2 regions of the Hydrogenovibrio crunogenus genome follow, and region 2 is predicted to be linked to the other one. Evidence: riboswitches for the same ligand, from Rfam matches in the RefSeq annotation. Region 2 holds a riboswitch; the other holds the start of a gene.
The links. Region 2 has a riboswitch for thiamine pyrophosphate ahead of thiC (phosphomethylpyrimidine synthase ThiC). Riboswitches for the same ligand answer to the same signal wherever they lie in the genome.
Positions count from the first base shown of each region.

Region 1: it holds a riboswitch for thiamine pyrophosphate, as region 2 does, so the genes downstream of both, GHNINEIG_RS10880 (TonB-dependent receptor) here and thiC (phosphomethylpyrimidine synthase ThiC) in region 2, are expected to answer to the same signal.

Region 1 covers NZ_CP032096.1:2,288,290-2,303,411, forward strand. The annotation lists gene GHNINEIG_RS10840 (penicillin-binding protein 1A) at 1-2,254, shown strand, start outside; gene GHNINEIG_RS10845 (fructosamine kinase family protein) at 2,291-3,169, shown strand; gene adk (adenylate kinase) at 3,240-3,887, shown strand; gene GHNINEIG_RS10855 (FMN-dependent NADH-azoreductase) at 4,066-4,674, shown strand; gene mgtE (magnesium transporter) at 4,671-6,032, opposite strand; gene rimK (30S ribosomal protein S6--L-glutamate ligase) at 6,365-7,270, shown strand; gene GHNINEIG_RS10870 (succinylglutamate desuccinylase/aspartoacylase family protein) at 7,300-8,364, shown strand; gene GHNINEIG_RS10875 (ATP-dependent zinc protease family protein) at 8,361-8,903, opposite strand; TPP riboswitch at 9,075-9,176, shown strand; gene GHNINEIG_RS10880 (TonB-dependent receptor) at 9,239-11,332, shown strand; gene GHNINEIG_RS10885 (hypothetical protein) at 11,392-11,667, shown strand; gene pnuC (nicotinamide riboside transporter PnuC) at 11,654-12,277, shown strand; gene GHNINEIG_RS10895 (aminoglycoside phosphotransferase/kinase family protein) at 12,288-13,187, opposite strand; gene GHNINEIG_RS10900 (ATP-binding protein) at 13,209-15,122, opposite strand, start outside.
Region 2 covers NZ_CP032096.1:151,210-166,331, forward strand. The annotation lists gene GHNINEIG_RS00615 (MBL fold metallo-hydrolase) at 1-573, shown strand, start outside; gene GHNINEIG_RS00620 (response regulator) at 597-1,004, shown strand; gene GHNINEIG_RS00625 (competence/damage-inducible protein A) at 1,031-1,777, shown strand; gene GHNINEIG_RS00630 (BaiN/RdsA family NAD(P)/FAD-dependent oxidoreductase) at 1,781-2,995, shown strand; gene GHNINEIG_RS00635 (hypothetical protein) at 3,034-3,483, shown strand; gene GHNINEIG_RS00640 (glutathione peroxidase) at 3,660-4,403, shown strand; gene gorA (glutathione-disulfide reductase) at 4,535-5,905, shown strand; gene GHNINEIG_RS11710 (hypothetical protein) at 5,960-6,289, opposite strand; gene GHNINEIG_RS00655 (TIGR01458 family HAD-type hydrolase) at 6,353-7,117, opposite strand; gene thiD (bifunctional hydroxymethylpyrimidine kinase/phosphomethylpyrimidine kinase) at 7,181-8,029, opposite strand; gene thiE (thiamine phosphate synthase) at 8,022-8,678, opposite strand; gene GHNINEIG_RS00670 (thiazole synthase) at 8,707-9,528, opposite strand; gene thiS (sulfur carrier protein ThiS) at 9,529-9,738, opposite strand; gene GHNINEIG_RS00680 (FAD-dependent oxidoreductase) at 9,761-10,813, opposite strand; gene thiC (phosphomethylpyrimidine synthase ThiC) at 10,868-12,760, opposite strand; TPP riboswitch at 12,991-13,113, opposite strand; gene GHNINEIG_RS00690 (CopD family protein) at 13,269-13,751, shown strand; gene GHNINEIG_RS00695 (PilZ domain-containing protein) at 13,792-14,124, opposite strand; gene GHNINEIG_RS00700 (gamma carbonic anhydrase family protein) at 14,440-14,979, shown strand; gene GHNINEIG_RS00705 (putative bifunctional diguanylate cyclase/phosphodiesterase) at 14,986-15,122, shown strand, end outside.

The DNA.
Region 1 (15,122 bases), 320 kb from region 2:
CCTGCCGGATGCTTCTGCATTAAAAGAGGTGACCTATCAAGTTCCTTTAAAAATTGTCACCAAAGATCACCAGTTGATTACTGAAATTGGAACTAAAAAACGTATCCCGCTAGATTATTCAGAAATCCCCGAACGCATGACTCAGGCGATTATTTCCTCTGAGGATGAAAGCTTTTTTGAACACGGCGGTGTCGACTATAAAGGATTAGCCCGCGCCGTTTATGAATTGGTAACCACCGGTAGTAAAAAGTCAGGGGGGTCTACCATCACTATGCAGGTGGCGCGTAACTTCTTTTTGACTAAGAAAAAAACTTATTTACGTAAAGTGAATGAAATTGTCCTGTCTTATAAAATTGAACACCAAATCAGCAAACAGGAAATTCTGGCACTGTACCTCAACAAAATCTTTTTAGGGTATCGTTCTTACGGGGTTGCCGCTGCCGCCCAAACTTACTATGGTAAATCCATCAACGAGCTTTCTTTGGATGAGTTTGCCATGATTGCAGGATTACCTAAAGCACCATCCCGCTACAACCCGATCTACAACCCTGAGCGCGCAAAACTGCGTCGTAATTATGTGTTACGTCGTATGTACGAAAACCATTACATCACTCAGGAAGAGATGAACCAAGCGCAAAATGTTCCGGTTCACGCTAAGTTAACCGGAGCTCAAATTGATATTGAAGCCGGCTATGTCGCAGAAATGGCGCGAAGTTTCGCGGTTGATAAATTTGGAGAGGATGCCTTAAAGAACGGATTAACAATTGTCACCACCATTGACAGTCACCTTCAATCGGTCGCCAACCTGGCGGTCAGAAATGGACTGCAGGACTATGAAAGACGTCATGGATACAGAGGCCCGATCAAACACCTTGCCCCAACCCTGCTTTCCGACAACGAACAACTGTTGGAAACCTTGGACGATATTCCAAAATTTGGCTTCCTTGAAGTGGGCGTGGTTACGGATGTAACCGAAGCCAATGCCAGCGTGTTGATGGCAAACAATGAACAAATTACTTTGAATTTCGATGACATGCGCTGGGCGGCTCCCTATATTGATGAAAACAAAACCGGTCCCGACCCTGAAAGTGCTTTGGATGTGTTGTCTGCCGGAGATGTCATTTATTTGCAAAATAAAGACGACCACTGGCAATTGGCTCAAGACCCACAAACTGAGTCAGGCTTGGTTTCGGTTGATCCTAAGGATGGCAAAATCATTGCCCTCGTGGGAGGATTTGATTACTTTAGAAGTAAGTTCAACCGTGTCCTCCAAGCACAGCGTCAGGTAGGGTCTAATATCAAACCTTTCTTGTATTCCAGTGCTCTGGAGACAGGACTGACAGCGGCCAGCATCATCAACGATGCGCCGGTAGTGTTTCATGATAGCGCATTAGAAGATACGTGGCGTCCAGAAAATTATTCTGGTCGTTTCTATGGCCCAACCCGTTTACGTAAAGCCTTAGCGCATTCTCGAAATCTGGTATCGATTCGGTTATTACGCCAAATCGGCATTCGTTATGCGGTTAATTACATGGAGCGCTTCGGGTTTCCTAAGGACCAACTCAATGCACACCGGGATTTATCTCTGGCACTAGGATCGGTACCCCTGACCCCCATTCAAGTGGTTCGAGGGTATGCCACATTTGCCAATACCGGTTATCGTATTGACCCTTACATTATTGACTCTGTTTTAGATTTTAATGGTGATACGTTGTATAAAGCACATCCGTTAAAAGCGTGCATGACTCAATGCTATGAAGGCGACCCTCAAAATGCGCCGCGCGTCATTACTCCGCAAAATGCTTACATCATGACGTCCATGATGCAAGACGTCATCAACTATGGCTCTGGGCGTAAAGCCAAAGTGCTAGGACGACAAGACATTGCCGGAAAAACGGGCACGACCAATGAACAAAAAGACGCTTGGTTTTCTGGGTTCAACCCAGAAATTGCCACCACCGTTTGGGTCGGATTTGATACTCCCAAAACATTAGGACGCTCAGAAGTCGGTGGGCGTGCCGCACTGCCGATTTGGATTGACTATATGCGTGAAGCATTAAAGCCTTACCCTAATGCCCCCTTCCCGTTACCAGAAGGACTGGTGAATGTTCCCATTGATCGCTCAACAGGCATGGCGGTTCCCGCTGACACGCCGGGTGCTTTCTTTGAGGTGTTCAGAGAAGCCTATGCGCCTAAAATTCCTGACCTTTCCGAAAAACGTATGGAAGAGATCACGCAAGAACTGTTTGAATAACCCTAGGGAGGCGAATCCCCTATTAAAGGAGAGACTATGAATTGGAACGCACTCGCAGACTCAATTTCTAAACTCACCGGAACGCCTTTTCAAATTGAAAGCGCCGCTCCCGTTGGCGGAGGCGATATTCATAAAGCCTATCGCCTGCATAGCGCTGAGGGAAACTTTTTTCTCAAGAGCAACCAATCTTCTCAGGCCGCTTTATTTGAAACAGAAGCAAACAGCTTAAAAGCCCTTTCCAGCACACTCAGCATTACCGTGCCTAAAGTCATTGCAACGGGAGTGGAAAATGACCAGGCCTGGCTTCTTTTGGAATATTTAGAGCTGACCCCACAGGGCGACGATTTTCAACGCGGCAAGGATTTGGCACTACTGCATCATCAAATCAACGAAACGAAGCAATTCGGCTGGTTTGAAGACAACTTCATCGGAAAGACCCGCCAACCAAACAGCTGGACATCGAACTGGGTTCAGTTTTACGGTCAAAATCGTTTATTGCCACAATTAAAGCTAGCGCTTTCCAATGGGGCATCGCCTGTATTAATGGATAAGGGCATTCAGCTCATCGACAAACTCCCTGAGTTTTTCCAAACATATCAACCAGAGCCTTCCCCTTTGCACGGCGATCTTTGGGGAGGTAACAGCAGCTTTACCCACGCCGGTGAGGCTGTCTTTTACGATCCTGCCAGCTACTATGGAGATCGAGAAACAGATTTAGCGATGACAGAATTATTTGGTGGCTTTCGTCCTGATTTTTATCAAGGCTACGACTCTGTTTTCCCGATTGATAGTGGCTATGCCCAGCGCAAAAATCTCTACAACTTGTACCACGTACTCAATCATTTTAATTTGTTTGGTGGGCACTATGCCAACCAGTCTGAACGAATGATTCAAACGCTTTTGGATTCAGTTTGATAGAATAGCGCCAAAATTTTTATGAACCGTCTGATTTAATTTTAAAACAAGAACTTAGCGAGAACTGACTATGAAATTTATTCTGTTAGGTGCCCCGGGTGCCGGCAAAGGAACGCAAGCACAATTCTTAACCAAAGAATTCGACATTCCTCAAATCTCTACTGGGGATATGTTGCGCGCAGCAATCAAAGCACAAACCCCCATGGGAAAAATGGCCAAAGAATTTATGGATGCCGGTAAATTGGTTACGGATGAAATCATTATCGGCCTTGTTAAAGACCGTATTGCAGAACCTGACTGTGCCAATGGATTCTTATTAGATGGCTTCCCAAGAACGGTACCACAGGCAGATGCGCTGAAAGCGGCAGGCGTTGAGATTGATGCCGTCATTGAAATTGATGTCCCTGATTCTGAAATCGTTAACCGTATGGCAGGTCGTCGCGTCCACCCAGCATCTGGTCGTACTTATCACATCACTTATAACCCACCAAAAGTGGAAAATAAAGACAATGAAACTGGGGATGATCTGATTCAACGAGAAGATGATAAAGCCGAAGTGGTCTTGGATCGTTTAAAAGTCTACCATGAACAAACGGCCCCATTAATCGGCTATTACAAAACAGAAGCTGAGAAAAACGACCAATTGAAGTATATTCAAGTCGACGGAACGCAACCGATCGATACGGTTGAGAAATCGATTCTTTCCGCTTTAAAATAAAAAGCCTTTTTGCCATAGCGTGTTCACTCAGTGTTTAAACACGCTATGACGCCCCTGCCTATTTTCCCCGTTATTGTTGCTAAAATCGCAATAGTTTTTTGCTATTTCCTTGCTTTTTAAGAACACTTAAATTTTTTACACTAGTGATAATTTAATTGATATTCAAAAGGAAAGCGACATGGCAACGGTATTACGAATTGACAGCAGCGCGTTATCAAACGGGTCTCATTCGAAAGCATTGGCCGATTTTTTTCAAACCCAATGGTTAGAAAAACACCCGACCGATACGTTTCAAACACTTGATTTAAGCCAGACACCGCCACCGCATTTATCCGAAGCGACGATTGGCGCGATGTTTACCCCTGCTGAAAAGCGCTCTGATGAACAAACGCAACAACTGGCATTATCCACTGATTATATCGAACAGTTGAAAAACGCCGATGTCATTCTAATCAGCACCCCTATGTATAATTTTGGCATTCCATCAACTTTGAAAGCTTATTTAGACCACAGTTTACGCGTCGGTGAAACATTTGTTTACACGGACAAAGGCCCAAAAGGATTATTAGAAGGAAAAAAAGCGATTGTTGTAGCGGCATCAGGTGGAGATTACACAGAAGCGCCATTAGATGCGATGAACTTCGTGACACCTTATTTGAAGACCGCTTTGGGCTTTATCGGAATTAAAGACGTCACACTTGTCGAAGCGCCTGGAATGGCTGGCGATGAAGCTTCTATCAAGTCATCGATTGATAAGGCAAAGCAGGTTTTAGGTGATTGTATCTAAGTCAAGATTAACAGGGTGGCAAGCCCTAGGAAAGACATAAACCCAACCACATCGGTGACTGTCGTCAAAATCACTGCGCCAGATAAAGCAGGATCAATCTTCATTCGGCGCAACAATAAAGGAATGGCGATACCAGACACATTGGCTACGGTCATATTAATGACAATGGCCAGTGTAATCACCAGGCTCATCATCCAGTTATCAAACCAAAGTTGAGCCACACCACCAACAACGAGCGCCCAAACCAAGCCGTTTAACGCTCCGACCCATAACTCCTTATTAAATAACCACCATCGGTTATTCCCCCCAACTTGACCCATTGCCAAACCGCGGATAATTACGGTCAGGGTCTGACTTCCGGCAATGCCGCCCATACTCGCCACGACTGGCATCAGAACGGCCAACGCCACCACTTGAGATAACACCGCTTCAAATTGTCCGATCACATAGGCCGCTAAAAAAGCCGTCGCCAGGTTAATGCCTAACCAAATTCCTCGACTTTTGGCACTGGACAGAATCGGGGCAAAGAGTTCTTCATCATCACTGACACCGGACATGCTCAGCAAGGTGTTATCAGCATCTTCACGCGTAATCTCCATAATATGATCGATATTCAACTGTCCAACTAGAATGCCTTCTTGATTCACAACCGGAGCGAAACGCAGTTCTTTAGACCGTAGAATCACTGCGGCATCATGAACGTTCATTTCATCCAACAATGACACAGATTGATGCATGAATTCAGAGACTTCTGCTTCTTGGTTTTGTTTAACCAAATCAACCAGCCCTAAAGACCCCACCAAACGATTGTCTTTGTCCGTGACCATAAATTCCTGAGTCGTTTCGTCCAACAATCCCTTAATTCGAATATAGCGCTGCACCGTTTCCAAGGTAACATCTTGCTTGATATTTACCGTACTCGGATCCATATAACGACCGACCATATTATCGTCATAAGCGTGCAAGGCCTGAACTTGTTCGCGCGTGCTGTCATCCAAGTTGTCAATCACCGCCTCTTTGACTGACTCATGCACGGTATCCAGGATTTCGGCAATGTCTTGCGCGCCCAAGTCTTTTGTCAATTCAGAAACATCAGACAGAGCCATTTCAGACATTAATGCGCTTCGGACATCATCACCAACCTCAGCCAGCACTTCGCCTTTCAAGTCTTCGGGAACACATACCCAAATCTTTTCCCGGTCGCTTGCGGGAAAAGATTCTAATAACAAAGCAATTTCGGTATCGGGCAGATCAACAAAAAAATCACAAACGGCTGTTTGATCTTCCTGAGTTAATAAGGCTTGGAGCTGGACAAGTTTTTCTTCTGAGGAGAATGGCGTTTCTTCATTCACAGTCATAACGATCTCTTTTTCGGGTAAGTGAGCTCACCTCTGGCATTTTTATCATATTGAACCGACTATCAGGTTCTGAACTGCATCTTGATCATGAGGGAGATGTGCTTTATAACGGCCATTTTTCTAGGCCGCCCTCTTTATACCCTAATTACATCATAAACTAAAGGCATACCGCTCGGTTACACCACAAATAATTTGTGTTTTTTTACCTCCTTGACAAGAAATATCTTATAGTTAGAGTAGTAGGTAAGCGTCATTTAACTTGATTGAATTCCCTCAAGCATTTCAACAAGATGAACACCTCACTGAAACACAGAATTTAAAGAGAAATCCGTATGAAAATCGCTATCTTATCCCGTAATGCCAAACTTTACTCAACCCGTCGTTTAATTGAGGCGGCTGAAGAACGTGGTCATGAAGTTAGAGTCATTGACGCTTTACGCTGCTACATGAACATTTCGTCTAACCATCCACAGGTTCACTATAAAGGTGAAGTTCTGGACGGGTTTGATGCGATTATTCCAAGAATCGGCGCCTCCATTACATTCTACGGGACAGCGGTTTTAAGACAGTTTGAAATGATGGGCGTTTACCCATTGAATGAATCCGTAGCCATTTCTCGTTCTCGCGATAAGCTTCGAAGCTTGCAGCTATTATCTCGACGTGGTGTCGGCCTTCCGGTAACAGGGTTTGCCCATTCCCCTGATGATGTTAACGACTTACTGGAAACCGTTGGAGGCGCGCCTGTTGTGATTAAGTTACTTGAAGGCACACAAGGCGTGGGCGTGGTGTTAGCGGATACGCATTCAGCTGCCGAATCGGTTATCCAAGCTTTTAACGGGTTAAAAGCCAACATTCTGGTACAAGAATTCATTAAAGAGGCCCGAGGCGCGGACTTACGTTGTTTCGTCATTGGTGGCAAGGTTGTGGCTTCCATGAAGCGCCAAGCAAAAGATGGAGAGTTCCGTTCAAACCTACATCAAGGCGGATCAGCTTCGTTGGTTAGAATCACACCAGAAGAGCGTGCAACGGCGGTTAGGGCAGCCAAAATCATGGGACTGAATGTGTGTGGTGTCGATTTACTCCGCTCTAACCATGGTCCCGTGGTAATGGAAGTGAACTCTTCCCCCGGTATTGAGGGCATTGAAACGGCCACACAAAAAGATATTGCGAGTCAAATTATCGCGTTTATTGAAAAAAACGCTAAACCGCATAACACCAAAACCCGTGGTAAAGGCTAACCAATCGGAGTTTATTAGGAACGCACCTGATGAAAAAAATTGCAAACCGTCCAATTAAAATCGGGCCAGAAACCATTCACCCCGGTGAACGCAAGACCGTCGATTTACAAGTTGGCAAACTCTATACCCACGGCGAACTCAATATGCCGGTACAAGTCATTAATGGCAAACAAAAAGGGCCTACATTGTTTGTCAGCGCTGCGATTCACGGTGATGAATTGAATGGCGTCGAAATCATCCGACGTCTAATGAAAGTCAAATCCCTCAACCGTTTAAAAGGCACGTTAATCGCGGTGCCGATTGTGAATTTATATGGATTCATTAACCAGAGCCGCTACTTGCCTGATCGGCGCGACCTCAACCGCAGTTTTCCCGGCTCCTCAAAAGGCTCCTTGGCAGGTCGCATGGCGAATTTATTTTTAAAAGAAATTGTGGCGCAATGCTCACATGGCATTGATTTGCATACCGGCGCCATCAATCGTACCAACTTACCCCAAATTCGTGCCGACCTGGAAGACCCTCAAACCTTGGAAATGGCGACGGCGTTCGGTGCACCTTTAATGATGAATGCCGCACTTCGACCCGGCTCTTTAAGGGTTTCAGCCGTAAAGAAAGGCATTCCAATTCTGTTGTATGAAGCGGGTGAAGCTCTCAGATTTGATGAATTTGGTATTCGTGCTGGCGTGAACGGTATTTTGAACGTAATGAAATCTTTAGACATGATTGCAAAAGGGCGTTCTAAAAAAACACCGATAAAGCCTGTGATTGCTCGATCAAGTTACTGGATTCGTGCACCACACAGTGGTATTTTCCGCTCTTTGGTCAACGATGGTGATCGCGTTCAAAAAGATAAAACCTTATTAGGCGTGGTCTCCGACCCCTTTGGTGAGGAGGAGTTTGAAATTTTCGCCAATGCCAGTGGCATTGTCATTGGTCAAATGGTCATGCCATTAGTGAATGAAGGTGAGGCGTTATATCATATCGCCCAATTTGCCCGTACTGACTTAGCTGAGGAACGTGTTGGTTCGTTTGCCGAAGACATTCATGGAGATGACACGCTCCCCTACGATAATGACGATATTCCATCCATTTAAGACGTTTTACGACTCACGGAACCGCATTTCGGTTCTGTTAAAAATTTCTGATTGGGGTTGATCAAAAACTTGCCTTCCATCGCAGAACGCCCAATTAACATTGGATAAGAAAAATGACCTCGGTCTACAAGATTGACCGGTACAGTTGTCAATTGCCCCGCCAAACAAATTGGCAGCTCAACGACTTCCCTTGCTTGCGTCCCTTTTGTCTTCGTTTTGATGTGCACAATCCGGAGAACCGGCTTTTGGATCGCAATACCATCTTGTGTTCTGAATTGTACCCAGGCCTGGTTGTTTTTAGTAAACCGATGAATCGAAACCGCATGTAAAGAAGAGCTGTCCGCACCGGAATCCACTTTGGCTTTAAGCGTCAAATTGTATTCAGGAATCGCCACTTTCTCGACCCAACCGGTGACGATAGGAGAAGTATCCGCCATTGCATTGACAGCAAAAACGCTTAAAAAAAGCACAAAACTTAACACTTTCAAACGGGATACATGTTTTATTGCATTCTTTTTTTCAAAGCTTTGATTACCCATGGCATTTCCTTTCGAAAATAATAAAATGAATATCGTATTCACTTCTTTTTATTTTAATACAAACCGTCTCTATACAATCTTAAAAAATCCTTTATTTTTTCAATTAGTTAAAGTTGTTTTTGTGTCTGGAAGGTTTTTGCCTTATAATCCCGGCTCTTTATCGTATTTTGAATTATCGCCGAGGGGTGGCCATACGGCCTGAGATCCTAAATTGGGAACCCTTATAACCTGATCCAGTTAATACTGGCGTAGGAACAGGCTGCAACTCGACTTTGTTTTCTCCAAAGAACCGATTCCTGCCCTGTCCTTTTTGGTTAACTAAAAAGGAATGAATTATGACTCCTAAAACACCCTTTAAGCCTTTTGCTTATTCCATAGCCCCAACCTTATTATTGAGCTTATTGCATAGCCCACTTGCCTTATCAGATGATACCGTTGTATTGGCTCCGGTTAAAGTCGAGGCCGACCTAAGACAATCTCAAGCGGAAGATATGCCGGTAAGCATCACGGTGATGGATTCTACTGAACTACAAGATGCGGGCGCAACCCACACAGATGACGTTCTATTAAGCGCCCCGAACGTTAACGTTTCAAATCAGAATGCACGCGTCAAACACATTCAAGTACGCGGCATGGGCGAGCGAGACGAATATACCGGCGCACCAAATGCCAGTGTTGGGCTTGCTATTGATGACATCGATTTCAGTGGGCTGGGCGGCATTGGCAATTTATTTGACGTACAACAAGTTGAAATCTTACGCGGCCCTCAAAATACGCGTTATGGGCAAAGTGCCATTGGCGGACTGATTAACATTCAAAGCAACGATCCGACCCCTTATCGCGAAAGCCTCGTTGAAACCAGCATTGGGCAGTATGGCCATAAAGAACTTGGCGTCATGACAAGTGGTCCAGTGAGCGATAAGAAAGAGGCCACACAATACCGTATCGCGGTTTTTAAACACCAAAGTGATGGGTTTTATCAAAATGAGACCCTGAACCGCAAAGACACTAACGGTAAAGACGAGTTGACGTTGCGTGGTAAGTTGCGCATGTTCGCTACCGCGAACACCACGGTCGATTTAACATTACTACACGCCGATTTTAATGATGGCTATGACGCTTGGTCTCGCGACAATACCTTTACCACACGTTCTAACCAACCCGGAAACGACAACCAATTGTCGAATGCCGCTTCAATGAAAGTGACCTATGAAGGCAATACGGCTTACAACGTGATTTCCACAACCAGCCTCTCAAACACAGACGCACTTTATAATTACGATGGTGACTGGCTGGCCAAAGCGGAACAGTTTTATGAAAACCAAAAGCACCGTCGTCATATGTCACAAGACTTACGCTTCCAATCGAAAGAATCAGCGCGTATTTTTAATAACTCAACCGATTGGTTAATAGGGGCTTATGCTTCCAATATGGATGAAAGTAACTACTCTGATAACTATTACGCCGGTTCAACAGAGTTGATTGACAGTGACTTTAACCACCAAAAACTGGCCGTTTACTCACAGCTGGACCAACATGTGAGCTCAAAGCAAACAATGACTTATGGGCTACGTGTCGAACATAATCGACAAACCTTCAAACAAACGAAAAAAACCTATTCCGACCAAACCCTAACCGATGATTTTTCACCGGATGAAACGCTTTGGGGAGGGTCAATTCATTACAAATATCGTTACAACCCGAACCATATGGCTTTTGCCGGAGTTACACGAGGCTATAAAGCGGGCGGGTTCAATGCAGGTAGTGGTGCCAGTACCAACGTCACTTATGATGCTGAAACCTTATTAAATTATGAAGTTGGGTTAAAATCGAATTATCTGAATAACCGTTTGCAAACCGCCACCACGGTTTTTTATATGGACCGAAACAATCCACAATTTGACGGTTATTCGTACGACAGTGCCGGAGAGTGGATTTTCTATAAAGAAAATCTGGATGCGGCTCAAAACTATGGTCTGGAAACCTCGTTTGACTGGCAAGCGACTTATGCCTGGCAGCTGTTCGGTTCGTTAGGCTTACTCTTTACCGAAGTGGAAGGGACGCCAGCAAACAGCAACTTTACTATGTCTGGCAGAGATCAAGCGCATGCCCCGAACTATCAGTTCCACCTGGGTACACAATATCGCGCTGCCAACGGTTTTTTTGCCCGTACCGAAGTGCGAGGAATGGACAGTTACTATTTTGACAATGTCAACGATGGAAAAACGGGGGCGTATCAAATCATTAATGCCCGCATTGGATATGAAGCGAAAGACTGGGAAACCTATGTTTGGGGGAACAACTTAACCGATGAGCGTTATGCCACCCGAGGCTTCAAGTTTGACCATTATGACGGCGATGGCGTACAAGAATACATTCGTTTAGGCGATCCGCGTCAATTTGGCGCGACCTTGCGAATTCACTTCTAAACGATTCAAAAAATGGCCAGGCCTGGCCATTTTTAACGGCTATTAATAAAGGACTGCCTATGTTAGCGTCTATTGACATCAGTATGTACCCATTACAGGAACAATACTGTCAGCCCATTTTATACTTTATTGCTTCACTGGAAAGACATGAATCTATTCGTATCGAGAAAAATGCCATGAGCACACAAATCTTCGGTGATTATCGTATTTTAATGGCGGCTCTGACAGAGGATATCGAACAGGTTTTGCAACAAAATCCCAAAACCATTTTTGTTTTAAAGTTACTCGGGACAGATCGTTCAAAAGCGGACATTGAGCACTGTGGAAACGCCTAACCTTTTTGCTGACGTCTTGGCCTCTATCCTAGCGTTATCTGGCTGGGAAGCGCTTGCCACCCTTCTAGGCATTGGCTATATTCTTTTCGCGATTAAGCAATCCATCTGGGCGTGGCCATGTGCTTTTTTCAGTACCTTTATTTACACATTATTGTTTTGGGATGGACAACTTCCACTTCAATCGGTTCTCAACGCCTACTACCTAGTCATGGCGATTTATGGCTTTTGGCTTTGGAAAAAGCCCATTCAGTCGGACAAAGCGATTCACGTCCACACAAAACCCATTGCTTTTCATCTGGGGTTTTTAGTCATCGGTACAATTTTAACTGTGACAATCGGCTTTTACATGCAGCAAGGAGACTATTCTCGTGCGCCTTTTTTAGATGCAGGCGTTATGGTTTTTTCAGTGATGAACACTTACCTGATGGCACGAAAAGTCTTGGAGAATTGGCTTTATTGGCTGGTGATTAACAGCGCGGCGATTGTTTTGTACTGGCAAAGCGGATTTTATTTTACGATTTTGATGTTTATCTTATACTTTGGTCTCGCCATTGCAGGTTATCGTGCATGGCGTCAAGACTGGATTACACGCCAAATAGCGCACGGATAGGGGAACGTATTCAAACAAAAAGCGCTGGATAATCTCGCCAGGCCTGGTAGTTTTTTTCTCCCAGCACATTCATTAAAAACAACATCACACGATACACAGATCGAACCGCGCCAATCTCAGGAATGGCTCGATGACGTTCATATTCCGCACAAAATAGCTGAGCCTGCTCAGGCTTTAGCAAATACTCCAGAAGTACCCAGTCAAGCTCAACCGGACCAAACACCAATGCGTCCAAATCGGTTAATCCGGTTAAAGCGTTCTCTTGTTGCAAAAACTGATCCCACCTCAAATCCGGCATAATCACCCCAAATTCAGAGGGTTGAAAGCGGGCATCGATTTGACCAAGCAACGCTTCTTGTTCAGTGGAATTCAATAGAGGATGAACGCTCAGTAATTGTGTTAATTGCTGCTTTACATGCTGAGGCCACGACGGTTTCGTTTCTGTTTTTGTTTTGCCAAAAATATAACCAAATTGATCGGATTCAACTTGATGTAAACAGGCCAAGTGTTCAGCTAATTGTCGCACCATTTGAGAAGTGACCAGCTCAGACTGTACAGACTGACCAGGTAGAAAATCTGTTTTGATTGCCCAAATGGACTCGTTTGGCACAACCAGCGTCTGCAGTAATGCGGGGATTTCAAGGGGAGAATATTGTGCAATCAAAGGGTAAAGCGAGTCAAAGTGTTGCAACTGCTGTTTTAAATGAACCCCGAAAAATTCGGCCATCCCTTGCCAGAAAGGGGAATCTTCAGCCGATTGCGAGTTGAGAGCTTTAATGACTTCTTTTTGGCTCGCCGTTTCATGCAAAAAAATCGTATGACTGCTATCATCGTACAGGCTGGGAATTTGTTCGAATGAGCGCGTCTCCGCATTCGAAAAATAAGGTTTCAATCTAGGTATAGAATGCAACTTTACACTCCGTCAGCCATGTTATTTGGCTTCCGTTCTCGTTAAGTATCGCTCAACCACGTTTAAGAAATTCTCAACATCTAACGGCTTGGTTAAATAATCGTCAAACCCGGCACGCTTCCCTCGTCGAATATCATGCGACATGGCATTCGCCGTAATCGCAACCACAGGCACTTGACTGACTTCACTGTCTTTCTTAAACACTTCTAACACTTCATACCCACTCATACCTGGCATATTGATATCCAGTAAGATTAAATCCGGTTTATTCGCCTTCGCTAATTCAATTCCAAGTTGAGGTTCATGCGCGGTAATTAAATGGGTATGATCTCGTTTGGCTAAAACATGTGACACCAGCTTTAAGTTGGCCGGGTTATCTTCAATGTATAAAATGGTTTTGCCCAATGCCCCTTCTTGATCTGAATCTATCACCAAGGTCTGATCAAAATCCGCTTCAAATGGGTGGCATGAATCAATGTGCAACTCCACAAAGAAACAACTCCCTTTGGGTTTATTGGCTTGATAACCAATCTCACCCCCCATCAACTCAATCAGCGTTTTTGTAATGGACAACCCGACACCTGTCCCTTCAATGCCGCCGCCTTCTTGCCCCAAACGATTAAACGGCTGAAAAAGCTCCGACTGCTTACCCTCTGGTACGCCCACCCCATTGTCTTTGACCGAAATCCTCAGGGTATTTTCGGATTGCAATGCACACTCCACCCAGACTTGGCCATGGTCATCATTATATTTCACGGCATTCGACAACAAATTCAATAGAATTTGTTTGAGACGAACACGATCCGCACGGACATACAGCTCACTCAAAGCAGGAATATCCAATGAAATGCCTTTATTCTCGGCAACCGGTAACATCAAGTTACGACACTCCTCAAGCACTTCTTTTAAACCGACTGGTTCAATCGATAAATCAACATTACCCGATTCAATTTTTGCTAAATCCAACACATCATTAATTAAATCAAGCAAATGATTTCCGGCTTTTACAATTTCATAGATATTGTCTTTTTGATCAGCGGTTAGGTTCTCATCCATATCCAACAACTGGGCAAACCCCAGCACCGCATTTAACGGCGTTCTTAACTCATGACTCATGCTGGATAAAAATTGCGATTTAGCTTGGCTGGCTTTTTCCGCTTCATTACGCTCTTTTAAAATTTCTTCATGCATTTCTTCTTGCTGAGACAGCATGCGTTTAACGTAAATCAAGGCACCATAGTTTTGGGTAAAAGATGCCAAAAACTCAACCATTTCATCATCATACCCCTCAGGACGATTTGCAAGACCATACATACCGACCAGTTTAGAACCATAAAAGACCGGTACCCCCAAAAAGGCGTTCAAATCTGGGTGACCTTCCGGCAGTCCGCCACTTCTCGCATCCTGCTTAGGATCATTACTAATCACTACACGCTGAGTGGTGATGGCATGTCCAAACAACGTATTAAGGTTTCTGAACTCCAGCCCTTCTGGGGCATTTTCATCATAAAATTTTCGAGTTTCTTTATTCCAGGCAATATTGGTCAACGCATGGGTTTTTAAATAGCTTCGCCCGTCTGCATCTTGTAACACTTCGCCTATAAAACCATAGTCACTTTTGGTCAATTTCAGAATTCGGCCCAATAAATAATCGGCCACCTCTGAAAGATCCTTGTAAACCATAAATAGATTCGTGGCTTTCCAAAGCGTTTCAAGTAGCTCTTTTTGTTTTTTCAATTTATATTCAATATGAATATTATTGGTAATGTCTCGGATGATAATGGTAAAGCCATCCTGGTTAGAGTCTTTAATCGGACCAATGGCCGCTTCAATCGGAAAGATCCCACCTTCCTTATGCAACCCCTTAACACGACCATCTTGCCCCATTAAACTGGTGCGATCGAAGCTATTGGCATTCAGGTTATGGATAATTTC
Region 2 (15,122 bases):
ATTGGCAGCACGCATCAAACCCTTCAGGTTTATGCGCTGAGCCATACTGTTGATGCGCTTAAAAATCATATTTTTAATGATGTGATTTGGCCAGATTTTACCGTATTGCCATCACATGACAGCCCTTGTGTACAGTTAAACATCGTAAAATATGGCGATGTCCTGTCATTAGCAGATAAGCAGGTGGTGGTTTTGCCTGCTTATCATTCTGTACCCACAGCAGGATATTGGATCGGAAATGAGGACGCAGCGTTTGCCTTTAGTGGTGATTGTTTTCAGAACGATGATTTTTGGCGTGCTTTAAACAATTTACCTTCCGTCGATATGTTGATTATGGATAGTCAGTTTTCGAAAAAGGATAAGGCGCTTAGTGAATTAGCCAAGCATTATTACCCTAGTGCACTCAAATTAGACCTAGAAAAATTGGATTATCGACCTCCGGTGTTTATCTCGCACTTGCCTGTGACGAATAAAGAAAAGCTGTTAACAGAAATCCGAACAGAACTTGCGCGCTGGACGCCGGAAGTGCTGGAAGCGAATCACGTTTATAATGTGACAAAAACAGAAACATAGCGATTGTTAGGAGTCGTTGCAGAATGGAATCATTTAAAATTTTGCTGGTAGAGGATAACCTGGTTAACCAAAAAGTGGCGGTCGCACTGTTAGAAAAAATGGGGTATCAGGCTGATATCACCGCCAATGGACAAGAAGCTCTGGAGGCACTGGCTCAAACCCCCTATGATTTGATTTTAATGGATTGTCAAATGCCGGTGAAAGATGGGTATGAGACTACGCGTGCCATTAGAGCTCTGGACAATCCTTTGTCAGACATTCCCATTATTGCAATGACGGCTAATGCGATGGCTGGCGATGATGAGAAATGTTATGAAGCGGGTATGAATGACTATATGACCAAGCCTATTAACTCTAAGCTCATGGCGGAAAAAATAGACGCTTTCGCAAAACGAAAAAATGCTGCGAAACAGGTGAATAAACATTGTTGAATGAAAGCAGGGTAAACGAGAAAAACATGGATCAAAAAATCGGTTTGTTGATTATTGGAGACGAAGTGTTGTCAGGCAAGCGGCAAGATAAGCACTTGAGCCAAGCCAATACCTTATTAAGACCCAGAGGGCTGGAGCTGGCGTGGGTCAAAATCGTAGGAGATGAACCCGGTTTCTTGGTGGATACGCTCCAAGCCAGTTTTGAATCGGGAGATATCGTGTTTTCATTTGGCGGAATTGGCGCGACACCGGATGACAGAACCCGCCAAGCAGCGGCAAAAGCATTAGGGCTACCGATTGAGCGACACCCGGAAGGGGTTAAAGAAATTGAAGCTCAGTTTGGAGAAGACGCTTATCCTCAACGTATTCGAATGGCGGAATATCCAAAGGGGGCGACAATCATCCCTAATTTTTATAATCGAGTACCCGGCTTTTCAATTCGGCATCACCACTTTATGCCAGGGTTTCCAATGATGGCTAAGCCGATGATGGAATGGGTATTGAATCAATATTATCCGCATCTAAAACTGGAACCTAAAGTGGAAAAAACCATTCGATTGATTGATGGGCATGAATCAGAGTGGGTCACCTTTATGGAGGCGTTTGAAATCGAGTTTCCGACTTTGCGTCTATTCAGTTTGCCAAGTATTTCAGAACAAGGTGACCGGACAATTGAACTTGGGGTGGAAGGGTATGAAGCCGACGCTCAAAAAGGATTGGATGCTTTGATCTGTGAAGCCAATAAGCGAGAAGCTTCGTTTGAACTTATTTAGAGAATGCGGTTGAAGACGAATACCACGGATGTGCTGATTATTGGTGCCGGCGCATCGGGATTGATGTGCGCTGCCACTGCGGGTTATCGTGGACGAAAGGTCTGGGTATTGGATCATGCCCCTAAAGCGGCGGCGAAAATTCGAATTTCCGGCGGTGGGAAGTGTAATTTTACCAATCAGGTGGTTACGCCGAATGAGTTTATTTGCCAAAATCCGCACTTTGTAAAAAGTGCATTAGCCCGCTATCAGCCTCAGGATTTTATCGATTTGGTTGATCGGCATGGGCTGGAATATGAGGAGCGGGAGCTTGGGAAGTTGTTTTGCTGCCATCGCGCTGGAGATTTAATTCACATTTTGAAAACCGAATGTGATTGGGCGGGCGTGACCCTGCAATTAAAGACCTCAGTGAAGTCTATTGCAAAATTAACACCTAAAACGCCTGATGAAGCCGCATTTCGAATTGAAACCAATGAGTGCTTTATTGAATGTCAATCGTTGGTGATTGCCACTGGTGCACTGTCTTTTCCCAAGCTTAAAGCCAGCAATTTTGGTTATCAGGTCGCAGAACAGTTTGGCTTAAGGCAAGTGCCTGTCCGACCGGGGTTAGTGCCGTTAACTTTAAAAGGGAAATGGCGAGACTTTTGTCAAAAGCTGAGTGGGATTGCGCTGGATGTTAAAATCAGTACCTACAATGAACAGACTGAAAAATCGTTTGAAGAAGCCCTGCTGTTTACCCATCAGGGCATCAGTGGGCCAGGCGTGCTACAGATTTCCAATTATTGGCAACCGGGTCAAGCCATTGAAATTAACTTGTTGCCAAACGTAGATGTTCTGGCGGAGTTGATGCAGTTAAAGCAAAGTAATGCGTCATTAATACGTTGGCTTCAACAATTCTGGACGAAGAAATTTACCCAGGCCTGGCTGGAAATGTATCCGATTGCAACCAAGTTGGCTGACTTACCTAACGAAGAAATTGAGCGTTTTGCGCAACAGATAACACACTGGATACTGTATCCCAGTGATACTGCTGGTTATGACAAGGCAGAAGTGACTTTAGGGGGCGTCGATACCGATGAAGTATCGTCTAAGAATTTTGAAGTCAAAAATGTGCCCGGCCTTTACTTTATTGGTGAAGTGTTGGATGTAACAGGTCATCTCGGGGGGTATAACTTTCAATGGGCCTGGTCATCAGGGTTTGCGGCTGGTCAAACAGTGTAGTAGTTATAATAAGTAACAAGATTTAACAGAGAAAAGACATGAATTTATTAGATTTAAAACCAGAGACACGTGATCCTTTTTCCAAAACAGTTCAGACGCTGATTCAGAAGCATAAGATGGATCCCAATGAGATTTTTATGAACGTCTTGGAAAGCCAAGAAGCACCTGAAATGAATTACTGGATGATGAAGGTATTGATCCAAGAGCATTTTGTGTCGCCTCAACAAGAAGTGGCTAAGGATGCAGAAGGGGTATCGGTCAAGCCTTTGCAAGCCGCTTGTTTGTTAGGGAATGTTGGCGCGCTTGCAGCCTTATTGGAAGCCAATGCTTTTTCAGGCGAGGTGACAGGGCATGAGTTTCAACTGGCTGCACGAATCGCTTCAAAGCAGGAAGATCAAGCTTTGTTGGGGGTGATTATGAAGTACGCCCAAGAAACGGGTAGCTTGGAATTGTTTATGCGTGAATTGCAATCTGCTCCTATGCAATAATGGGATTGACCGTCATTCATGACTAATGATAGTTAAAAGCTATCATTTTGGTTAAAACAATTAATTTTACTTATTTATGTTTTCACATAGAATGGGCTTTGTATTCAACATTAACTGTTTTTAAAAACTTAGCGTTTACTTTAAAAGCGGCTAAGTCCTTAACTAAGGAGAAAAGTATGTCTCAAGCATTAGAAAACAAAGAAGGTCAAGCTGTTCCAAGTGTTGTCTGGCCAACACGTCAAAACAATGAGTGGGTCAATGTAAAAAGTGATGATATTTTCAAAGGCCGCACGGTTGTTGTGTTCTCTTTGCCGGGAGCCTTTACGCCAACGTGTTCATCTTCTCATTTACCTCGTTATAACGAACTTGCGCCGGTTTTCTTTGAAAACGGTGTAGATGAAATTGTATGTCTATCTGTTAATGATACGTTTGTTATGAATGAGTGGGCAAAAGATCAAGAGTCCACGAATGTGACTTTGATTCCAGATGGGAATGGCGAGTTTACAGAAGGCATGGGCATGCTGGTTGATAAAGCAGACTTAGGATTTGGTAAGCGTTCATGGCGTTATTCAATGCTGGTGAAAGACGGCGTTGTTGAAAAGATGTTTATCGAGCCGAATGTACCTGGTGACCCATTCGAAGTATCGGATGCGGATACCATGTTGAAATACATCAATCCGAACGCTCAACCTAAGAAAGTGGCGACTATCTTTACCAAGCCAGGTTGTCCTTTCTGTGCGAAAGCGAAAGCCGCGTTGGAAGATGCTGGAGTTGAGTATGAAGAAATTACGGTTTCTCATGCGGATGTAACGTCACGTACATTACGTGCCGTCGCCAATGCAGATACGGTTCCGCAAGTCTTTATTGAAGGACAGCATATTGGCGGATCTGACGATTTGGAAGCGTATTTAGCTAAATAATCGATCGTCCTTTAGAGATAAAGAAACCACCAGGCCTGGTGGTTTTTTTTATTAAAATGAATTTTTTAGAAGAATAACTATTTATCCAAATAACACAAAGATAAATAGCTATTTTTAGAAGAGGAAGACACATGCAATATGATTATGATCTGATTGCCATTGGGGCAGGAAGTGGTGGCTTATCCGTTGTGGAAAGAGCGGTTGAATATGGCAAAAAATGTGCAGTGGTTGAAGCCAAAAAAATGGGTGGCACTTGCGTAAACATTGGATGTGTTCCTAAAAAGGTCATGTGGTTCGGTGCGCATATCGCCGAGTCTTTAAGAGATGCGCCCGACTTTGGGTTCCACGTGGAACGAAAAGGATTTGATTGGTCGGAACTGGTAAAACGCCGTGAGCAATATATCTCGAATATCACCACTTGGTATGGTGGCTACTTCAAAGAGTTAGGCATTGACGTACTAGAAGGCTGGGGCAGCTTTGTTGATGAGCATACGGTGTCAGTCGATGGGAAGTTGGTGACGGCAGAAACCATCGTGATTGCACCTGGCGGCACGCCCTTTATTCCTAATGAAACAGAAAATGCCGACCTGGGGATTACGTCCGATGGTTTTTTTGCATTAACAGAACAGCCTAACAAAGTCGCGGTCATCGGTAGTGGTTATATCGCCGTTGAAATTGCCGGGGTTTTACAGGCACTGGGCACTCAAACTACGCTTATCAGTCGAAAAGACCTTGTGTTAAGAGGGTTCGACGATATGGTGCGCGAAACGTTAACCGATGCCATGATTGAAAGCGGCATTCACAAAGAATACCACTTCAAAGTGAAAAAGCTGATGAAAGCCGATGATGGCACTTTGACAATCGAATCTGAGGACGGTCAGCATTTAGAAGGCTTTGACGAAGTTATCTGGGCCGTGGGGCGTGAAACTTTGACCGAACCGTTGGCATTAGATAAGGTCGGTATTTCGGCCAATGGACGAGGTTTTATTGATGTGAATGATTATCACCAAACCCAAGTGCCGAATATCTATGCGATTGGTGATGTGACAGGACAGGCTCAATTGACGCCGGTCGCGATTCGCGCCGGTCGTTATTTAGCGGAGCGTTTGTATAATAACCAGCCCGAGTTGAAGATGGATCTATCGAAAGTTCCGACGGTGGTTTTCTCTCATCCACCTGTCGGGGTGATTGGGTTGGCAGAACATGATGCCCGTAAACAGTATGGGCATGATAATGTACAGGTTTATAGTTCTGTTTTTACACCCATGCGCTATGCCTTTACAGAACATCAGATTAAAACGGCTTTGAAGCTGGTCTGTGTCGGAGAGGAGCAAAAAGTGGTCGGTATTCATATTGTAGGCGATGGGGCAGATGAGATGTTGCAAGGGTTTGCCGTTGCGGTTCAGATGGGGGCAACCAAAGCTGATTTGGATGCCACGATTGCTATCCACCCTTCCTCTTCGGAAGAGCTGGTGACCATGCGCCCGATGATTTTGAAATAAAAGCATATTCTGCTTCATGTTCCATGTGAAGCACATGTTTTATTAATCAATCGTTTAATGCACTGTGCTGTGATTAGACGGTATTTTCTTTAAGGTGCCCAAGTTGGTGATGGCTGTCTGGTCATCAATCAGGGTATATCGCATGGTCATGCCTTTGGCCATGCCTTCTAAATAGGTCACCAGAACATCCTTTCCTTCAATTTTATAACGTACTTTTTCGACGACGCCTTTTGCTTCAGTTTCACCAGGGCGAAAGCTGACGGTCATGTCGACCTGTCCTGTGAGTTGCCATTTGCCTGCTAAAGGTCCTGGATCTGAAGTATTGGAACAGGCGGAGAGGGTAACCAAAAACAAGCTCAAGATAATGGTGTAAAAAGGTTTCATATAAAATCCATTTTGTAGAATAATTTAAGTATTTTAAACTCATTTGAAAGCATTAATCGTATTTTATGACAAAGAAAGCTTTTGGATGCTGTCAAATATCCAAGCCGTATCAGGCAGAAGTGTTTCATCATGGGGTTTGAATTTCCCTGTGCGAACCAGTGCTGCCTGCAAGCCGGCATTGATGGCACCTTCAACATCCCCGCGGACATCATCTCCAATCATTAAACATTGATTAGCAGGCACGCCTGTCGAAGCCACGACCTCGTCAAAAAAAGTTTTATCCGGCTTTCCTGTAATAATGGCACGCGTATCACTGGCCCATTCCAAGGCATGAATAAAGGCACCTGCATCCAGCTTGAACCCTTCAGGATCTTTGTAATATTTATTGTTGCCGATGCCAATTAAAGGATAACCCTGTTCCAGCAAATTAAAGGCTCTGTTCAAGTTTTGATAAGTCAGATCATCCTGCGCATCGCCTAGCAATACACAATTTGGGTCTGTTTGATCAATATCTTCGAATTCAGGTTTTAAAAGGGTATGAATTAAGCAGTATGGTCGCAATTGATGGTGTAAAAGGTACTGTTTGGCAGCCCTTGGTGCGGTAAACAGTTCCGTTTCGTTTACATCAAACCCCAGCTGAATCAGTTGTTGCAAAATCATTTCACTGGGTTGGCTGGCCGTATTGGTGACAAATCGCAGAATAAAGCCTTGCTGTTTCAAGTGATGAACCGTTTCAACTGCTCCGGGGAGGGCTTTCGTCCCGATATAGAGAACACCACTGAGATCTAAAAACACGGCTTTAATATTGGGGTTGGAAGGGGAATCCATAATCATCACCTTTCAGAATAAGAAGTTTAATCTTAGCAAAAAGGCAGGATGAAACGAAATATCTTATTGCTCGTTTGATTGCCCAGTTATCATGTCCAAATGTAGCAAGGGTTCTTTGCGATGTCCAAGGTTGGACTGATATTGTAATTGGAGTGATTCGCTCTGAGTAAACCACTGATGCATTTGGTGTTTGGCTTGCTGGACAGCGGTGGCCAAGTCTTGACCTTGAGCAAGGAAAGTGGCAATGGCGGATGCAAAACTACACCCGGTGCCATGCGTATGAGAGGTTTGAATGCGTGGGCTTGAAAAGGGCATCGGAGGGTAATTCGGTTGAAGCAGCACATCAGTGGCAAGGTCTGACTCGGAACCATGTCCTCCCTTTGCCACTACCGCTTGAGCACCCAGTTTAAAAAAAGCATCACGGATTGTGTCAATCTTTGGTTCGATGTTATGAAAATCTTTGTCCAAGAGGTGATTGATCTCAGGTAAATTGGGCGTAATAATCGTGGCGATGGGAAAGAGTCGCTCTATTAAACAGTCAACGGCGCTTTCTTCCAAGAGAGGGTGGCCACTGGAGCTTATGAGAACGGTGTCTAACACGATATTTTTGAGCGAGTACTGTGCGATTTTGTCAGCGACAACGTTAATTAATTCTGCATTAGCGAGCATACCGATTTTGACAGCATCTACCTTGATGTCTTGCAATAAGGTATCCAGCTGATGGCTTAAAGTCTGAGCCGAGGTCGCAACAACGTGTGCAACGCCTTGAGAGTTCTGTGCAGTGAGAGCGGTAATGCAGGTCAACGCATAGCCTCCTAAGGCATGGATGCTTTTTAAGTCCGCTTGAATACCGGCACCGCCATAAGGATCAGACCCTGCAATGCTCAACACGGTGGGCGTGTGGTTAGACATAAGACAACGCTCTTGTTTGATAGGCTTCATCAAATATGTGTATGAGATTTTTTACACTTTCCATCGCCGTACAGCCTGGCTGGTTGAGTCCATTTATCATGGCGATACCGTTCGCACCTGCTTGTATGACATTTTTAAGATTATGCCGCTGAATCCCCCCAATGGCAACCACTGGAACATCCAATGTTTCTACCCAGTGCTGCAGATTCTTTAAACCGATTGTTGGATAAGATAATTGTTTGCTCTGGGTTTCGAAAATGGGTCCGATCGCAAGGTAAGAGGGCTGTATTGTTAATGCCGAATCAATTTCTGCTGGGGTATGTGTGCTGACGCCCAATCGGATTCCCGCCTGATGGATTGCAGGTAGGTCGGCATCGAGCACATCTTCTTGTCCTAGGTGCACACCATAACTGTTGAGTTGGAGCGCCATTTTCCAGTAGTCATTGATGAACAGTCTGGCTTGATAGGACTTTGCAACAGTATCGGCTTGTATCAATTCCTGCTCCAGTCGCTGGCCGGCTAAATCTTTGATACGAATTTGTGCGGTAGTAATACCTGCCTCAAAAAGGCGTTTTAATTTATCGGCGCGATCGACCAACGGGTAAATGCCCAGTGGTTCTTCAGGAGAGTGACAGGATCGAAATTGCATGATAGTTCCTTAAAACGGCCAGGCCTGGTTAATTTTGGTGCCAAAAAGGTGTGCCAAGCACCGGGGTTGAAGGCGATGCCAAATCCCTTTCCTGCATGGTTCCAGCATCAAATGCATACACGCCCGCTTCAACAGCGGACTTGAATGCTTTTCCCATATTCACAGGGTTGGGTGATAATGCCACGGCTGAATTCAGCAGAATACCGTCATAACCCATTTCCAGCGCTTGAACGGCGTGAGACGGTTTGCCAATGCCGGCATCGACGATGAGTGTTAATTCGGGAAATCGCTGTCGGATTGCGTTCAGGTTGTAAGGATTCATCAGCCCTTTGCCCGAACCGATTGGCGAGCCCCAAGGCATTAAAATATTACATCCTGCGTCTACTAAGCGTTGGGCTAAGACTAAGTCGTCTGTTGTGTAGGGAAAGACTTCAAAGCCTTCATTTACTAAAGTTTCAGTGGCTTTCAGTAATTCGAAAGGGTCCGGTTGCAGGTTGTACTGGTCGCCAATCACTTCCAATTTGATCCAGTTGGTTTCAAACACTTCACGTGCCATTTGAGCGGTGGTAATGGCTTCTTTGGCCGAATGACAACCTGCCGTATTGGGCAGAACATGGCAGTTTAAAGACTTGATCATGTTCCAAAACGTTTTTCCGGCTTGATCTCCTGCTGATTGCCGACGTAATGAGACAGTGACAATTTCAGCACCAGAGGCTTCAATCGCTCCTTGCATGGCTTGAGGAGAGGAGTAAAGGGCCGAGCCAATTAATAAACGGCTATTCAGAGTTTTTCCGCCCACCGTCCATGACATGGGAGACGATTTTTGAGAATGTTCAGACATCTGGTTCATTTAACCTCCTTGCATGGGTGCGACAATTTCGATGCGATCATCGGCTTGTACGCATGTGTTTTTATACTGACTGCGGGGGACGAAAGCTTCATTGATGGCAACTGCAAAATTGTGTTCCTGATAGCCCAAATGAATTAACAGATCGGTCAAAGACAACGAGGCCGGAATGGCCTTTATCTCATCATTGATCTGAACAGTAATGGTGGTCATGTGTCTTTCCTTGTAAGTAAGGCTAAGCCGCAGAATCAGACATGAAAGGGATTTCGTTTAAAGCTTGTTCAACCACGGCAGGGGCTAATAGATAGCCATGGCGATATAAGCCATTAATACGGGTGGTTTTATTTTCATGCAGGATTCGCGGTAAATTATCTTTTAATGCCGGGCGACAGTTAGTGAGCATTTTCACAATGCGCGCTTCTCCAAACCCGGAATGTACGCTGTAAACGGCTGAAAGCAACTCCAAACTGGAGCGCACAGACATGTCACTTTGATCTTCGCTTTCAATTTCAGTGGCGCCCACCACATAACGATGGTTGGGACGTGGCACAATGTAAATTCGATAACGCGGGTGCATTAAACGCACCGGTCGAGAAAGGGATACATCCGGTGCGTCGAGCCAAAAAACCTCCCCTCTGACACCACGAAGATCGGCAATATCGGGCTTAGCGCCCAAGCCTCGGGCATCAAAGACCCAATCGAAATCAACACAGGTTTCATTGGTTTCGATTTGACCGTCCGATACTCGGGACACAACTTGATGAGTTTTCCATTGAACAGAGGGGTGTTCCTGTAAGAAAAGCGTGCTTTTTTCCATGAACTGCTGCGCATTGACTTGCGCTTCCGTCGGCAGAAAAAATGCTTTTCTGTGCTGAGCGAGATCCGGTTCCAAAGCCGCAATTCCTGTTTGATCCAATGTCTCTATCGAGGCGGCAGCTGGAATTTTTGACTGTAATTGGGTAATAAAGTGCATTAACTCAGGCATGTCCGATCGATGAGCCGTGATTAAGCTGCCCTGTTTTTGAAACGCCTGCGGAATCTTTATCTGTGTCAACAGGTCAGGCCAAAGCTGAATGGATCGCAGGCCGGCATCAAATATGGCGGACTCGGCCGTTTCAAGTTCGGCAAAAGGCGCCAACATGCCTGCAGCCACCAACCCGGCCGCATTTTCAGACGCATACGAATCTTTTTCAAATAAGGTTACTTTGTGACCTGATTTGACTAAGTTCAACGCTAAAATACGACCGACAAGTCCTGCCCCGGCAATGCCGATGGTGTGTGTTGTCATAATCAACTCCTCGCGTTGCGACAATAAGCGCCGCAACGATCTGAATAATCGAGATTAAGAACCTGTTTTGGTGATATCTTCGACGTTAACGTATACTTCACTGCCTTGGTTTTTAAAGGTTTGAGACATTTCTTCCATCCCTTTATTAACGGCATCTTCAGTCGATAATCCTTGCTTGTCCGCATAGTCACGCACTTCCTGTGAGATTTTCATCGAACAGAATTTTGGACCACACATTGAACAGAAATGCGCCACTTTAGCCGAATCTCTCGGTAAGGTTTCATCATGGAATGCACGCGCCTTTTCAGGGTCTAGTCCTAGGTTGAACTGATCTTCCCAACGGAATTCAAAGCGGGCCTGACTGAGCGCATCGTCTCTTGATCGTGCACCTGGATGGCCTTTAGCAATGTCTGCCGCATGAGCAGCCAGTTTGTAGGTGATCAGCCCTTCTTTCACATCATCTCGGTTAGGCAAGCCAAGGTGTTCTTTGGGTGTCACATAACACAGCATGGCGGTTCCAAACCAACCGATCATGGCCGCGCCAATCCCTGAGGTGATATGGTCATAACCAGGGGCGATGTCCGTTGTTAAAGGGCCTAACGTGTAAAAAGGCGCTTCATGACAATATTCCAATTGTTTGTCCATGTTCTCTTTGATCATATGCATCGGTACATGCCCAGGCCCTTCAATGATGACTTGAACGTCATGTTTCCAGGCTATTTGAGTCAGCTCACCTAGGGTTTTGAGTTCAGAAATTTGTGCTTCGTCGTTGGCATCTGCGACAGATCCTGGACGAAGTCCGTCGCCTAATGAGAAAGACACGTCATATTGCTTTAAAATTTCACAGATATCTTCAAAGTGGGTGTATAAGAAGTTTTCCTTGTGGTGGGCAATACACCATTTCGCCATAATCGAGCCGCCTCGAGACACAATACCGGTGACGCGTTTCGCTGTCATCGGAACGTAGCGTAAAAGCACACCGGCATGGATGGTGAAGTAATCGACTCCTTGTTCCGCTTGTTCAATCAAGGTGTCTCGGAATATTTCCCAGGTTAGGTCTTCAGCAACCCCATTGACCTTTTCCAAAGCCTGATAAATCGGTACGGTGCCAATGGGCACAGGCGCATTGCGTAAAATCCAGTCACGAGTGGTGTGAATGTTTTGTCCAGTAGATAAGTCCATGACGGTATCGGCGCCCCAACGCGTAGCCCAAACCATTTTTTCAACTTCTTCGCCAATGGAAGATGTGGTGGCGGAATTTCCGATATTGGCATTTACTTTTACCAGAAAGTTGCGACCGATAATCATCGGCTCAGATTCCGGGTGATTGACGTTGGCTGGAATGACGGCACGGCCTTCGGCTACTTCTTTCCGAACAAATTCAGGGGTGATGTCTTCTAGTAAATTGGCGCCGAAATTTTCGCCTTTTAAGCGGGCTTCGCGTTCAGGGTCATTGAGATAACGACGGGTCATGTCGCGGCGTTGGTTTTCGCGGATAGCAATAAACTCCATTTCAGGTGTGACAATGCCTTGACGCGCATAGTGCAGTTGGGTCACGTTATGTCCAGGTTTTGCTTTTATTGGTTGACGCATTAAGCTTGAAGCGCCGGCAATGGCGGTTTCCATTTGCGTGCGGTTTTTATAACCATTGTCTTTTGGATCGATAATGCGGCCTTCGTAGGCTTCCACGTCGCCACGGTTGGCAATCCAATCTTTGCGGATTGCTGGAATGCCCTGCGCCACATCAATTTCTATATTTGGGTCGGTATAAGGGCCTGAAGTATCGTAAACGGTTACGATCTCATCGTTTGTTAAGGTAATGGCTCGCATCGGTACTTTGATTTCCGGGTGAATTTCACCAGAAATATAAGTTTTATGGGAAGCCGGTAACGGGTCACGGGTCAGGATGTCATTTGAAGCGGGGAGCGCATTTTTAAAAGTACTCATGTTTTTCTCACTTTTCGTTCGTTCAAAGGATGAAAAAAACAGCGTAAAAAGATGGGCAAAATCTTAGTCATTAAGATCATGCACTTGTCATACCGTTGAAAAGTAGAAAAAGGGACGTGATGATTGCTTTTAAAGTCCCTGTCTCTACTTGATGCGAAAGACTTTTACTAAAAAATCTTCTCGCTCAAAGGTATTTAAAAGCAATCTACAGAAAACAATCGGAGTGTGTTTCCTTAGAATCTTCTCTTCCCTACGCTGGCTTTAACCAGATCAAGTTCAACGGGCCCGACAGCCGGGAAATTGGTTTCCACTTAGTCGTCTCAGCACTTTGGTGTGCACCCCGAGAGATGGAAGATATTGTAACAGAAGCAAAACTAAAAACCGATTAAATAAAAAAGTTCAATTGAATCAATTGCTTGTATTCATTTGTAGTTTGCTTTGATAGATGGGTTTGATTTTGCAAAGCGCTTAGGGTTTAATCATATGAAACATTTTAGAAAGGAAAGACATGAACTGGGAAACGATGATCTTGAGCTCTTTGCATGCGATTGCCGCAGTGATTTGGGTTGGCGGAATGTTCTTTGCATATCGTGTTTTAAGGCCCGCAGCGGCTTCTTTAGAATCAAGAGAACGCCTTATTTTGTGGGAAAAAGTTTTTCGACGTTTTTTTGGCTGGGTTTGGTTTTTCATCTTCGTATTAGTGATTTCAGGGTATTGGGATTGGTTAACGCGTCTCGGGCCGATTGAACAGGCTCCGTTATATCTACAGTTGATGGAATGGATTGGCTGGGTGATGGTTGGTTTGTTTACATGGTTGTTTTTCTGGCCGTTTGCTAAATTCAAAATACGGATGGCACAGTATGAGTTTGCGGAAGCCGGGCATATAATGAATACGAGAATGCGACCAGTGATTGCCATTAATCTGATGCTGGGGGTCATTGCGGTGGTGATTGGTGCATCAGGGCCTTTTTGGCCGGTGATTCCGTTTTAAAAATAGCCAGGCCTGGCTCAATCAATCGCTTTCTAAGTCGTCAGGCCGCATAAATCTCATCAAATAAAGCCGTATATTGGTTTTCATCAATTTTTAAACGCACGCCTACATGGCGTTTGTCTTCTATCTTTAAACAATGCTTGACGGTGGCTTTAAACTGAAAAGCATGAAACCCTTTTTTGTATGAAATATCGAAGTGCACTTCAACTGTGTCGCCTCGCGTTACATCGGCTTGTGTGATAAAGCCAATACCATGTTTTGAAAAATCTGTCATGGTGGCAAAGATACTGGCATCGTTGATGACCATTACCACTGGGCGGTTAGCGGGAATGCGAATGTGTTGGCGTTTTTCATTTTTAACATGTGTGGTCACGGTGTTTCCTTAATCATTGTCTTGAGTGCTTTTAGTATCATCATAGTAATTCTTGACAAGAATTCACAAATCAAAAAATAAGCGCAGGGATAAAAAAACGTTATAACAAAGGGGATGATGAAAGTTAGCTGGTAAAAACCCTTTGATTTTACATGGATTTTTAAAGGTGTCGGTCGGTAGAAGGTTTGAACAAATGTCATTTGATGTGTTGATAGGGTTTTAAAGTCCGACAAAAAAGGTATAGTATTATTTTAATGAGAACTAATGCGTAACATGCTTAACTGCACAAATTAGCGCAATAAGGGGTTAAAAAGAATGTCGATTCGTCGTTATAAAGACTTTACGCCGGAAATCGAAAAAACGGCTTGGGTGGATTCTTCTGCTGTCGTCATTGGTCAATGTCAATTAGCAGAAGATGTCGGCGTTTGGCCAAATGCCACGCTAAGAGGGGATGTAAACGCGATTAAAATCGGTGCCCGCAGTAATATTCAGGATGGCACTGTTTGTCATACAACCCACGACTCTCCTATGACCAAGGGATCGCAGTGCATTGTGGGTGCGGATGTCACGATTGGTCACAATGTGGTGCTTCACGGCTGTGTGATTGAAGATGAATGTCTTATTGGGATGGGATCTGTCGTATTGGATAATGCTGTTGTGCAAAAGCATGTCTTGGTGGGGGCGAACAGTCTAGTGCCTGCTGGAAAAGTCCTGGAATCAGGCTATTTATATGTTGGGTCTCCTGTGAAGCAATTAAGACCGTTAACGGATGACGAGAAGGCCTTCTTTAAATATTCGGCTGAGCATTACGTTAAACTGAAAAACGATTTTCAACAATCGGTTGAAGAGATTTAAAACAGAATGCGATTGAAGAACGTGACTCAACTATTTAAAACGCCGAAGTGTCATTGGCAGGTTTATTTAAGCTATATGTTCGGTGCTTGGTTATTGGTTATTGGGTTGGCGAATATTCAGTTCTTTTTGGTTTATGAAAATTT